3 regions of the Streptomyces sp. NPDC060366 genome follow, and region 2 is predicted to be linked to each of the others. Evidence: riboswitches for the same ligand, from Rfam matches in the RefSeq annotation. Region 2 holds a riboswitch; each other region holds the start of a gene.
What was found. Region 2 has a riboswitch for thiamine pyrophosphate ahead of thiO (glycine oxidase ThiO). Riboswitches for the same ligand answer to the same signal wherever they lie in the genome.

Region 1 (3,201 bases), on a different contig from region 2:
AGAAGCTCGCCGCGGAGCTGCTGCCCGACCTGATGTCCGTGGTGCGGCACATCTCCTGCGACGACGACACCACCCGTAAGACGCTGTGGCGGCTGCACGACGGCACGCTCGTCGAGTCCGTCCTGATGCGCTACCCGGACCGCGTCACCATGTGCATCTCCTCGCAGGCCGGCTGCGGGATGAACTGCCCGTTCTGCGCCACGGGGCAGGCGGGTCTCGACCGCAACCTGTCCACGGCGGAGATCGTGCACCAGATCGTGGACGGCATGCGCGCGCTGCGCGACGGTGAAGTTCCCGGCGGCCCCGCGCGGCTGTCCAACATCGTCTTCATGGGCATGGGTGAACCGCTCGCCAACTACCGCCGCGTCGTCGGGGCGATCCGCCGGCTGACCGACCCCGAGCCGGACGGCATCGGACTCTCGCAGCGCGGCATCACTGTCTCGACGGTGGGCCTGGTGCCCGCGATGCTGCGATTCGCCGACGAGGGCTTCAAATGCCGCCTCGCCGTCTCGCTGCACGCGCCCGACGACGAGCTGCGCGACACCCTCGTGCCGGTCAACACCCGTTGGAAGGTGCGGGAGGTGCTGGACGCCGCCTGGGAGTACGCGGAGAAGTCCGGCCGCCGGATCTCCATCGAGTACGCCATGATCCGCGACATCAACGACCAGGCGTGGCGGGGCGATCTGCTGGGCCGGCTGCTCAAGGGGAAGCGGGTGCACGTCAATCTGATCCCGCTCAACCCGACTCCCGGATCCAAGTGGACGGCCTCCCGCCCGGAGGACGAGAAGGCATTCGTCGAGGCGATCGCGTCCCACGGGGTGCCGGTGACGGTGCGTGACACCCGCGGTCAGGAGATCGACGGGGCGTGCGGTCAGCTGGCGGCGACGGAGCGCTGAGCGCGGCGAAGGGCCCCGACGGGGCCCATGTACGCTGGGTTCGAACGAATTACATATTCCGACAGGGGAGCGCCACAGCGCTGAGAGTGCGGCAGAGGCTCGGACGAGCCTCACGGTCGCAGACCCTCTGAACCTTGCCCAGGTCATTCTGGGTAGGAAGTTCGGACATCACTCAAGCTGTTGCGCCCTGCCCTGCTCCGGTCCGCCGGTGCGGGGCAGGGCCGCGTCTTCTCCTGGACATCCCAGGAGGAATTCAGTGCGTACCACGAAGAGAATGGCGGCCGGCGCCCTCGCCGCCGCGCTGGGCGTCTCCGGGCTCGCCGCGTGCGGCGGCGAGTCCGACGACTCCACGTCGTCGGACGGCGCGAAGTCCAAGAATGTGACGCTGGTCGCCCATGACTCGTTCGCCGCCTCGGACTCCGTACTGAAGGAGTTCACCGAACAGACCGGTTACACCGTCAAGGTGCTGAAGAGCGGCGAGGCGGGCGAGGCGCTCAACAAGGAGATCCTCACCAAGGGTGCGCCGCAGGGCGACGTCTTCTTCGGCGTCGACAACACCCTGCTCTCCCGCGCCCTCGACAACGGCCTGTTCACGCCGTACGAGGCGAAGGGCCTCGACCAGGTCCGCGCCGACGTACGGCTCGACGACGCCAAACACCGTGTCACGCCCGTCGACACCGGCGACATCTGCGTCAACTACGACAAGAAGTACTTCACCGACAAGAAGCTGGCCCCGCCGCAGTCCTTCGCCGACCTGACGAAGCCCGCCTACAAGGACCTGCTCGTCGTCGAGAACGCGGAGCAGTCCTCACCCGGCCTCGGCTTCCTCCTCGGCACCGTCGCCGCGTACGGGGACGACGGCTGGCAGGGCTACTGGAAGCAGCTCAAGGCCAACGGCGTCCAGGTGGTCGACAGTTGGGAACAGGCCTACAACGAGGAGTTCTCCGGCTCGGCGGGTGGCAAGAAGGCCAAGGCGGAGCGCCCCCTCGTCGTCTCGTACGCGTCGAGCCCGCCCGTCGAGGTCCTGTACGCCGACCCGCAGCCCAAGGAGGCGCCGACCGGCGTCGCCACGGGCACCTGCTTCCGGCAGATCGAGTTCGCGGGACTGCTCCAGGGCGCGAAGAACGGGGCGGGTGGCAAGGCCCTGCTGGACTTCCTGGTGAGCAAGACCTTCCAGGAGGACATGCCGCTCAACATGTTCGTGAATCCGGTCGTCGACGGTGCGAAGCTGCCCGCGCTCTTCACCGACCACGGCGCCGTGGTCGACAAGTCGGAGACCGTGGCCCCGGAGAAGATCGCCAAGAACCGTGACGAGTGGATCCAGTCGTGGTCCTCACTCGTCGTCAAGTAGTCGCGAAGGGCGCCTTGGAGGGCGACACGACCACGCGTACGGACGCGGGGCCGGTCGTCCGGGGCCCGGGCGGAGGGGCGGGGCGAGGACGGGGCCGGGAGGCGGGCGCCGCGGTGCGCGCCGCACGGCGACGGGGCAGCGTCGTACGGCTCTGCCTCATGGCCGTCCCCGTCGCGTTCTTCGCGGTCTTCTTCGCGTACCCCGTCACGGCGATCGTCGCCCGCGGGCTGAAGGTGGACGGCTCCTGGCACTGGGGCCGGTTCGGGGACGTGCTGAGCCGGCCCGACATCCGCCAGGTGCTCTGGTTCACGACGTGGCAGGCCGCGGTCTCCACCGCCCTCACTCTGCTGATCGCGCTCCCCGGTGCCTACGTCTTCGCGCGCTTCGAGTTCCCCGGCAAACAACTCCTGCGCGCAGTCGTGACCGTGCCGTTCGTCCTGCCGACCGTCGTCGTCGGCACGGCGTTCCTCGCGCTGCTGGGGCGCGGCGGCCCGCTCGACGAGCTGTGGGGTGTCCGGGCGGACACGACGGTGTGGGCGATCCTTCTCGCGCATGTCTTCTTCAACTACGCGGTGGTCGTCCGCACCGTGGGCGGCCTCTGGGCGCAGCTCGACCCGCGTCAGGAGGAGGCCGCGCGGGTGCTCGGCGCCGGCCGGCTCGCGGCGTGGTGGCGAGTGACGCTGCCCGCGCTCGGCCCCGCGGTCGCCGCCGCGGCGCTGATGGTCTTCCTCTTCACGTTCACCTCCTTCGGCATCGTCCAGATCCTGGGCGGCCCGGCGTACTCCACCCTGGAGGTGGAGGTCTACCGGCAGACCGCGCAACTTCTCGACCTGCCCACCGCCGCCGTCCTGACGATGGTGCAGTTCGCCGCTGTCGGCGCGATTCTGGCGCTGCACGCCTGGACCGTACGCAGGCGGGAGACGGCCCTGAAACTGGTCGACCCCGCCCTGACGG
Region 2 (3,201 bases):
GAGGACGCGGGCCGCTCCGTTCACCGAGACGGTCACGGATCCGGGCGCGGCGTCGGACGAGTGCGAATTCACGGTGTCGGTCATGCGTGCTGCTCCTGACCTGCGGAGACGGCGGGGGAGACGGCCGGTGGGCGGCCGGGCGGGGTGCCGGGCGAGAAGCGTCCGGGTGTGAAGGGCCGCGCGTCGTCCGGGAGTTCACCCGTCGTGAGCACGGTGGCCATCACCCGGCCCGTGACTGGCGTCAGGAGCACCCCGTTGCGGTGGTGCCCGGTGGCCAGATGCAGCCCCGGCAGGGCGGTCGGTCCGAGCAGCGGGGCGTTGTCCGGCGATGTCGGCCGCAGCCCGGCGCGGGTCTCGGTGAGCGGCAGTTCGGTGATGCCGGGGAGCAGTTCGTGGGCGTCGCGCAGCAGCTCGTACACCCCGCCCGCCGTCACCGTCGTGTCCCAGCCCATCTCCTCGCTCGTCGCCCCGACGACCAGCTCGCCGCTCTCGCGCGGCACGAGGTAGATGTGGCTGCCGCGGACCTCGGCCCGCAGCGTCCGGGACAGGAACGGGGCGTACGGGCGCGGCACCGTCAGCCGCAGGACCTGGCCCTTGACGGGGCGTACCGGGGGCAGGACGTCGTCCGGCACGCCCGCGAGCCGCCCACTGAGACTGCCACCGGCGACGACGACCTGGTCGGCGCCGAGTTCGGCGCCGCCGGCCACCGTGACTCCGGCGGCCCGGTCCCGGACCACCCGCAGGCGTTCGGCCCACGCCCGGTGGAAGACCACCCCCGCCCGCTCGCAGGCCGTCACGAGGGCGGCCGCGAGCCTGCGCGGGTCGATCTGGTGGTCCCCGTCGACCCGCAGCCCGCCGCGTACGCCGGGAGCGAGCATCGGCTCCAGCCGTCGGCACTCGCGGCCGGTGAGCCATTCCGACTCCAGACCCGACCTCCTCTGGAGGGCGTGGAGTTCACGCAGCTGCGCCCGGTCGTCGGTGTCGAGAGCGACGGCGAGCGTGCCGCAGGCGCGGTAGCCGGTGTCCTGGCCGGTGACCGACTCCAGTTCGGCGACGAAGTCGGGATACAGCCGCGCGGAGGCGATGTTCAGCGCCAGCAAGGTCTGTTCACCGTGGTCGAGTTCGCTGACGGCGGCGAGCATCCCGGCGGCGACCCGGGCGGCGCCGCCGCCCGGCTCCGGATCGACGACGGTGACGCCGAGCCCGCGTTGCGCCGCGCGCCAGGCGGTGACGAGACCGATGATCCCGCCCCCGACGACCACGACATCGGTCCGCCCGGATTCCCGGTACTGAACGTGAGATGACCGCATGGGTGTCCAGCTCCTCCCTTCGCCGGCATGACCCGGATCAGGTTCGTACGGTCGGAGGCCGCGTCAGCCTCCCTCTCAGCCCGGTGCGTACGGGCTCCCGCGAGGTGTGAAGTCTTGTGTTCGTCACTGCCGATAAGCGCTTCACGGGTCAGGGTAACCCCCTGTCCCCGCCCCCTGTAAGGGAGTCGTGGCCCCGTCCGGTTCCATAAGGTGATCGGGTGAGCGAGCAGCGGAAGCAGACGGACGAGCGGCGCACCGTCGTCGTCGGCGCGGGAATGGCGGGTGTGCAGACCGCCGTGGCACTGCGCGAACTGGGGCACGAAGGCCCCGTCACCCTCATCGGCGCCGAGCGGCACCAGCCCTACGACCGGCCCCCACTCTCGAAGGCCGTCCTCCTCGGCGCGGCGGAGAGTTCGGCCTTCGACGTGGACTTCGAAGCGCTCCGCGTGGAGTTGCGGCTGGGCCTGGAAGTGACCGGTGTGCGCCCGGCGGACCACGAGGTGGACACGGAGGCGGGGCCGGTTCCGTACGACGCGCTGGTCGTCGCCACCGGCGCCGAACCGATCACACTGCCCGGCGCGGACGGGGTCCCCGGCGTGCATCTGCTGCGCACCCTGGACGACGCCGCGCGGCTGCGCCCCGTCCTGGAGCGCAAGCGACACGTCGTCGTGGTGGGAGCGGGCTGGATCGGCGCCGAGTTCACCACCGCGGCCAGGGAGGCCGGCTGCGAGGTGACCGTCGTCGAGGCCGCGGCCCATCCGCTCGCCGGCGCCCTGCCCGCCGAGGTCGCCACTCCGATGGAGGACTGGTACGCCGAGAGCGGCGCCGAACTCTTCACCCACGCGCGCGTGGCGACCGTCGAGCCCGGCCGGGTGGTCCTCTCCGACGGCCGCGAGCACGCCGCGGACGCGGTGGTCGTGGGCATCGGCGCCAGACCCGCGACGGCCTTGCTGGCGGGCTCCGGCATCGCGACCGGCGCCGAGGGGGCCGTCACCGCCGACGACCGGCTGCGCGCCTCGGTGCCCGGTGTGTACGCGGTCGGGGACTGCGCCTCGTTCCCCTCGGCCCGGTACGGCGAGCGGCTGATGGTGCACCACTGGGACAACGCGCTCCAGGGCCCGCGTACGGTCGCCGCCGACATCGTGGGGGAGTCCCACGAGCCGTACGACCCCGTGCCGTACTTCTGGTCCGAACAGTTCGGCCGTTTCGTGCAGTACGCGGGCCACCACGCCCGGGCCGACACCCTCCTGTGGCGGGGCGACCCGGCGAGCGCCGCCTGGTCGGTCCTCTGGCTGCGGGACGGGGCGCTGGTGGCGCTGCTCGCCGTCGGCAGACCGCGTGACCTGGCGCAGGGCCGCAAGCTCGTCGCGGCGGGTGCGCGGATCGACACGCGGCGGGCCGCCGACCCCGCCGTACCGCTCAAACTGACGGCTCTCTGAGGTGCCCCGCCCGCTCTCCCCGGGCCGGACGTACCGCTCGACGGCCCAGTCCGTGCCCGGCTCGGCTTCCGACTGTCAGTCCGGGATGGCAGGCTTGTCCTGTGACTGAGATTGACGCAAAGATCGATGCTCTCGTCCCTGCCTGGCTTCACCTGCCCGATATCGCCGAAATGCTCGATATCGAGGTGACGCGCGTGCGCCAGCTGGTGAAGGAAGGCCAGCTGATCGCCGTGCGCCGCGGTGAGAATCGGGCGCTCCAGGTGCCGGCCGCCTTCATCGACGGCAAGAAGGTCGTCAAGGGCCTCGCGGGGACCTTGACGCTCCTCAGGGACGACAGCTTCACCGACGAAGAGATGCTCGAGTGGCTCTTCACTCCCGACCCGTCCCTGCCGGGCACGCCCGCGCAGGCCCTCAGCGAGAATCGCGGTACGGAGGTGAAGCGCCGCGCGCAG
Region 3 (3,201 bases), on a different contig from region 2:
GGCAGAAGTCCTGATGAGTTTCCTTGTCTCCGAAGAGCTCTCATTCCGAATTCCAGTGGAACTCCGTTACGAGACGGCGGACCCCTACGCGGTGCGGATGACGTTCCATCTGCCCGGCGACGCCCCGGTCACCTGGGCCTTCGGCCGCGAGTTGCTGGTCGACGGCATCAACGAACCCAGCGGCGACGGCGACGTGTACATCTCGCCGACCGAGCCCGAGGAGCTCTCGGACGTCCACATCAGACTCCAGGTCGGCGCCGAACACGCCCTCTTCCGGGTCAGCGCACCGCCGCTGGTGGCCTTCCTCGACCGTACGGACCGGCTGGTCCCGCTCGGGCAGGAGATGACGCTCGGGGACTTCGAGACCAATCTTGAGGAGACGCTCGGGCGCATCCTCGCCGAGGAGAACGCGGGCTGAGCGCGGATTCGAGGAACGCCGACTGCTGAGTGCCGGCTCCAGCGCGGATTCCGGGGTTCCGGCTCCTGAGCGCTCCCGCGGGCGGAGGGCTACGCCTTGCGGCGCCGCCCGCCTCCGCCTCGCGTCCGCAGGCCCCCGAACGGCCGCCCGGAAGGCGCCTTCGGCGGCGTCCCCGAGGGTGCGTCCGACGGCGCCCCCGTCGCCGTCTCCGGCGTCGCCCCTCCCCCCGGCGTCCCCGGCCGGTCGGCCGACACCACCAGCGCCGCCAGTGCCGTGGTCACCGGCACCGACGCGACGAGACCGATCGACCCGACCAGGGTCCGTACGATCTCCTGGGCCACCAGCTCGCTGTTGGCCACCGTCCCCACGCTCGACTCGGCGATCGAGAAGAGCAGCAGCAGCGGCAACGCGGCGCCCGCGTAGGCCAGTACGAGCGTGTTGACCACCGACGCGATGTGGTCGCGCCCGATACGGATACCCGCCCGGTAGAGGGCGCGCGGCCCCATGTCGGGATTCGCCTGGCGCAGCTCCCACACCGCCGACGTCTGGGTGACCGTCACATCGTCCAGCACACCCAGCGATCCGATGATGACGCCCGCCAGCAGCAGACCGCTCATGTCGATCTCCGGATAGAGCCCGTGGATCAGCCCGGTGTTGTCGTCCGTGTTGCCCGTCAGACTCGCCCAGCCGATGAACAGCGAGCCCAGCAGCCCGATCAGCAGCAGCGAGATGAGTGTGCCGAGCACGGCGACGGACGTACGGGCCGTCAGACCGTGGCACAGATAGAGCGCGATCAGCATGATCGCGCTCGCGCCGACGACCGCGACGATCAGCGGATTCGAACCTTGGAGAATCGCCGGCAGGATGAACAGCGTCAGTACGGCGAACGAGATGATCAGCGCGACCAGTGCCATCAGCCCGCGCAGCCGCCCCACCACGATCACCGCGAGAGCGAAGATCCCGGCCAGCAGTGCCATCGGCGTCGAGCGGTCCACGTCCGTCACCGAGTACTGGAGATCCCGGGGGGCGTCGGGGGCGTAGGCCACCACAACGCCTTGTTTCACGTGAAACTGCCGCGGCGCGTCGGGCTGGACGATCTCGACGAACTTACGGCCCTTGTTCTTACCGGTCGTCACCTCGACCGTCGCCTTCTCGCAGTCCCCGGTCTGTGCTTGCTGCGCCTCACGCCCCTCCGGCGTCGTCGTGTCGCCCGTCGGCGGGACCTGAGCGGCGTTCACGTCCTTGCAGTCGATCTGCTCGATCTTCACCACCTGGCCCTGCTCGGTCTGCCGGTCGAAGCCGACACCGGTGCGTTCGTGCGCCGGGGCGCCGCCGGGCCACAGCACGACGAGTCCGACAAGGACGGCCGTGGCGAAGGGAATCAGCACCGCGGCGATGACCTTGCGCAGGTGCTTGGAGACCGGCGCGGCCGGCCCATGACTGTGCGAGTGGCCGTGCGTATCGGGTGTCTGCTGGGGTGAGGTCACCGACCGATCATCGCAAGAACGGCGGGGGCCCTCTGTTCAGCACGCCCGACATCGCGTTAGCGTGGTGGTGCCTTTACACACGCGGGAGCTCGGAGCACCGGGCTGAGAGGACGCTGACTGTGGAGTTCCGGGGCTTCCCCGGATCCCTGAGCTGCGTCGACCGCCGAACCTGTTACCGGGTAATGCCGGCGTAGGGAGTAGGTCTCATATGACCGTTCAGGACGCACGCACGCCTGCCGCACGAGCCATCGGCTGGCACAAGGGATACGTGGAAGGATCGCGCCCCGATCTCCGGGTGCCGGTCCGTCAGGTGCATCTCACCAACGGCGACGACGTGACGCTGTACGACACGTCGGGGCCGTACACCGATCCCACCGTCGAAACCGACGTACGGCGCGGTCTCGCACCGCTCCGGGAGAACTGGATCGTCGGCCGCGGCGACACCGAGGAGTACGCGGGCCGCCCCGTCCGCCCCGAGGACGACGGCCTCAAACACACCTCGCCCCGCGGGGGTCTCCGCAATCTCGACGCGGTCTTCCCCGGCCGCCCGCGCCAGCCGCGCCGGGGCCGCGACGGACAGGCGGTCACGCAACTCGCGTACGCCCGGCGGGGCGACATCACCCCGGAGATGGAGTACGTCGCCATCCGGGAGAACGTCCCGCCCGAGGTCGTACGCGACGAGATCGCCGCGGGCCGCGCCGTACTGCCGGCCAACGTCAACCACCCCGAGATCGAACCGATGATCATCGGCAAGCGGTTCCTGGTGAAGGTCAACGCCAACATCGGCAACTCCGCGGTCACTTCCTCCATCGAGGAGGAGGTGGACAAGATGACCTGGGCGACCAAGTGGGGCGCCGACACGGTCATGGACCTCTCCACCGGCCGCAACATCCACACCACCCGTGAGTGGGTGCTGCGCAACTCCCCGGTCCCCATCGGCACCGTGCCGCTCTACCAGGCGCTGGAGAAGGTCGACGGCAAGGCCGAGGAGCTGACCTGGGAGATCTACAAGGACACGGTCGTCGAACAGGCCGAGCAGGGCGTCGACTACATGACCGTCCACGCGGGCGTGCTGCTGCGCTACGTGCCGCTCACGGCCCGCCGCAAGACCGGCATCGTCTCGCGCGGCGGCTCGATCATGGCGGCGTGGTGCCTGGCGCACCATCAGGAGTCGTTCCTGTACGAGAACTTCGAGGAGCTGTGCGAGATCCTCGCCTCGTACGACGTGACGTACTCCCTCGGCGACGGCCTGCGGCCGGGCTCGATTGCGGACGCCAACGACGAGGCGCAGTTCGC

Region 1: it holds a riboswitch for thiamine pyrophosphate, as region 2 does, so the genes downstream of both, ACFWHU_RS29945 (thiamine ABC transporter substrate binding subunit) here and thiO (glycine oxidase ThiO) in region 2, are expected to answer to the same signal.
Region 3: it holds a riboswitch for thiamine pyrophosphate, as region 2 does, so the genes downstream of both, thiC (phosphomethylpyrimidine synthase ThiC) here and thiO (glycine oxidase ThiO) in region 2, are expected to answer to the same signal.

Annotation. Positions count from the first base shown of each region.
Region 1 is NZ_JBHXDC010000016.1:39,580-42,780, reverse strand. It holds gene rlmN (23S rRNA (adenine(2503)-C(2))-methyltransferase RlmN) at 1-896, shown strand, start outside; TPP riboswitch at 950-1,073, shown strand; gene ACFWHU_RS29945 (thiamine ABC transporter substrate binding subunit) at 1,171-2,247, shown strand; gene ACFWHU_RS29940 (ABC transporter permease) at 2,406-3,201, shown strand, end outside.
Region 2 is NZ_JBHXDC010000002.1:358,949-362,149, reverse strand. It holds gene thiS (sulfur carrier protein ThiS) at 1-84, opposite strand, end outside; gene thiO (glycine oxidase ThiO) at 81-1,310, opposite strand; TPP riboswitch at 1,307-1,421, opposite strand; gene ACFWHU_RS06320 (NAD(P)/FAD-dependent oxidoreductase) at 1,529-2,749, shown strand; gene ACFWHU_RS06315 (Rv2175c family DNA-binding protein) at 2,851-3,201, shown strand, end outside.
Region 3 is NZ_JBHXDC010000004.1:236,257-239,457, reverse strand. It holds gene ACFWHU_RS13675 (SsgA family sporulation/cell division regulator) at 1-418, shown strand, start outside; gene ACFWHU_RS13670 (YibE/F family protein) at 508-1,905, opposite strand; TPP riboswitch at 1,977-2,119, shown strand; gene thiC (phosphomethylpyrimidine synthase ThiC) at 2,114-3,201, shown strand, end outside.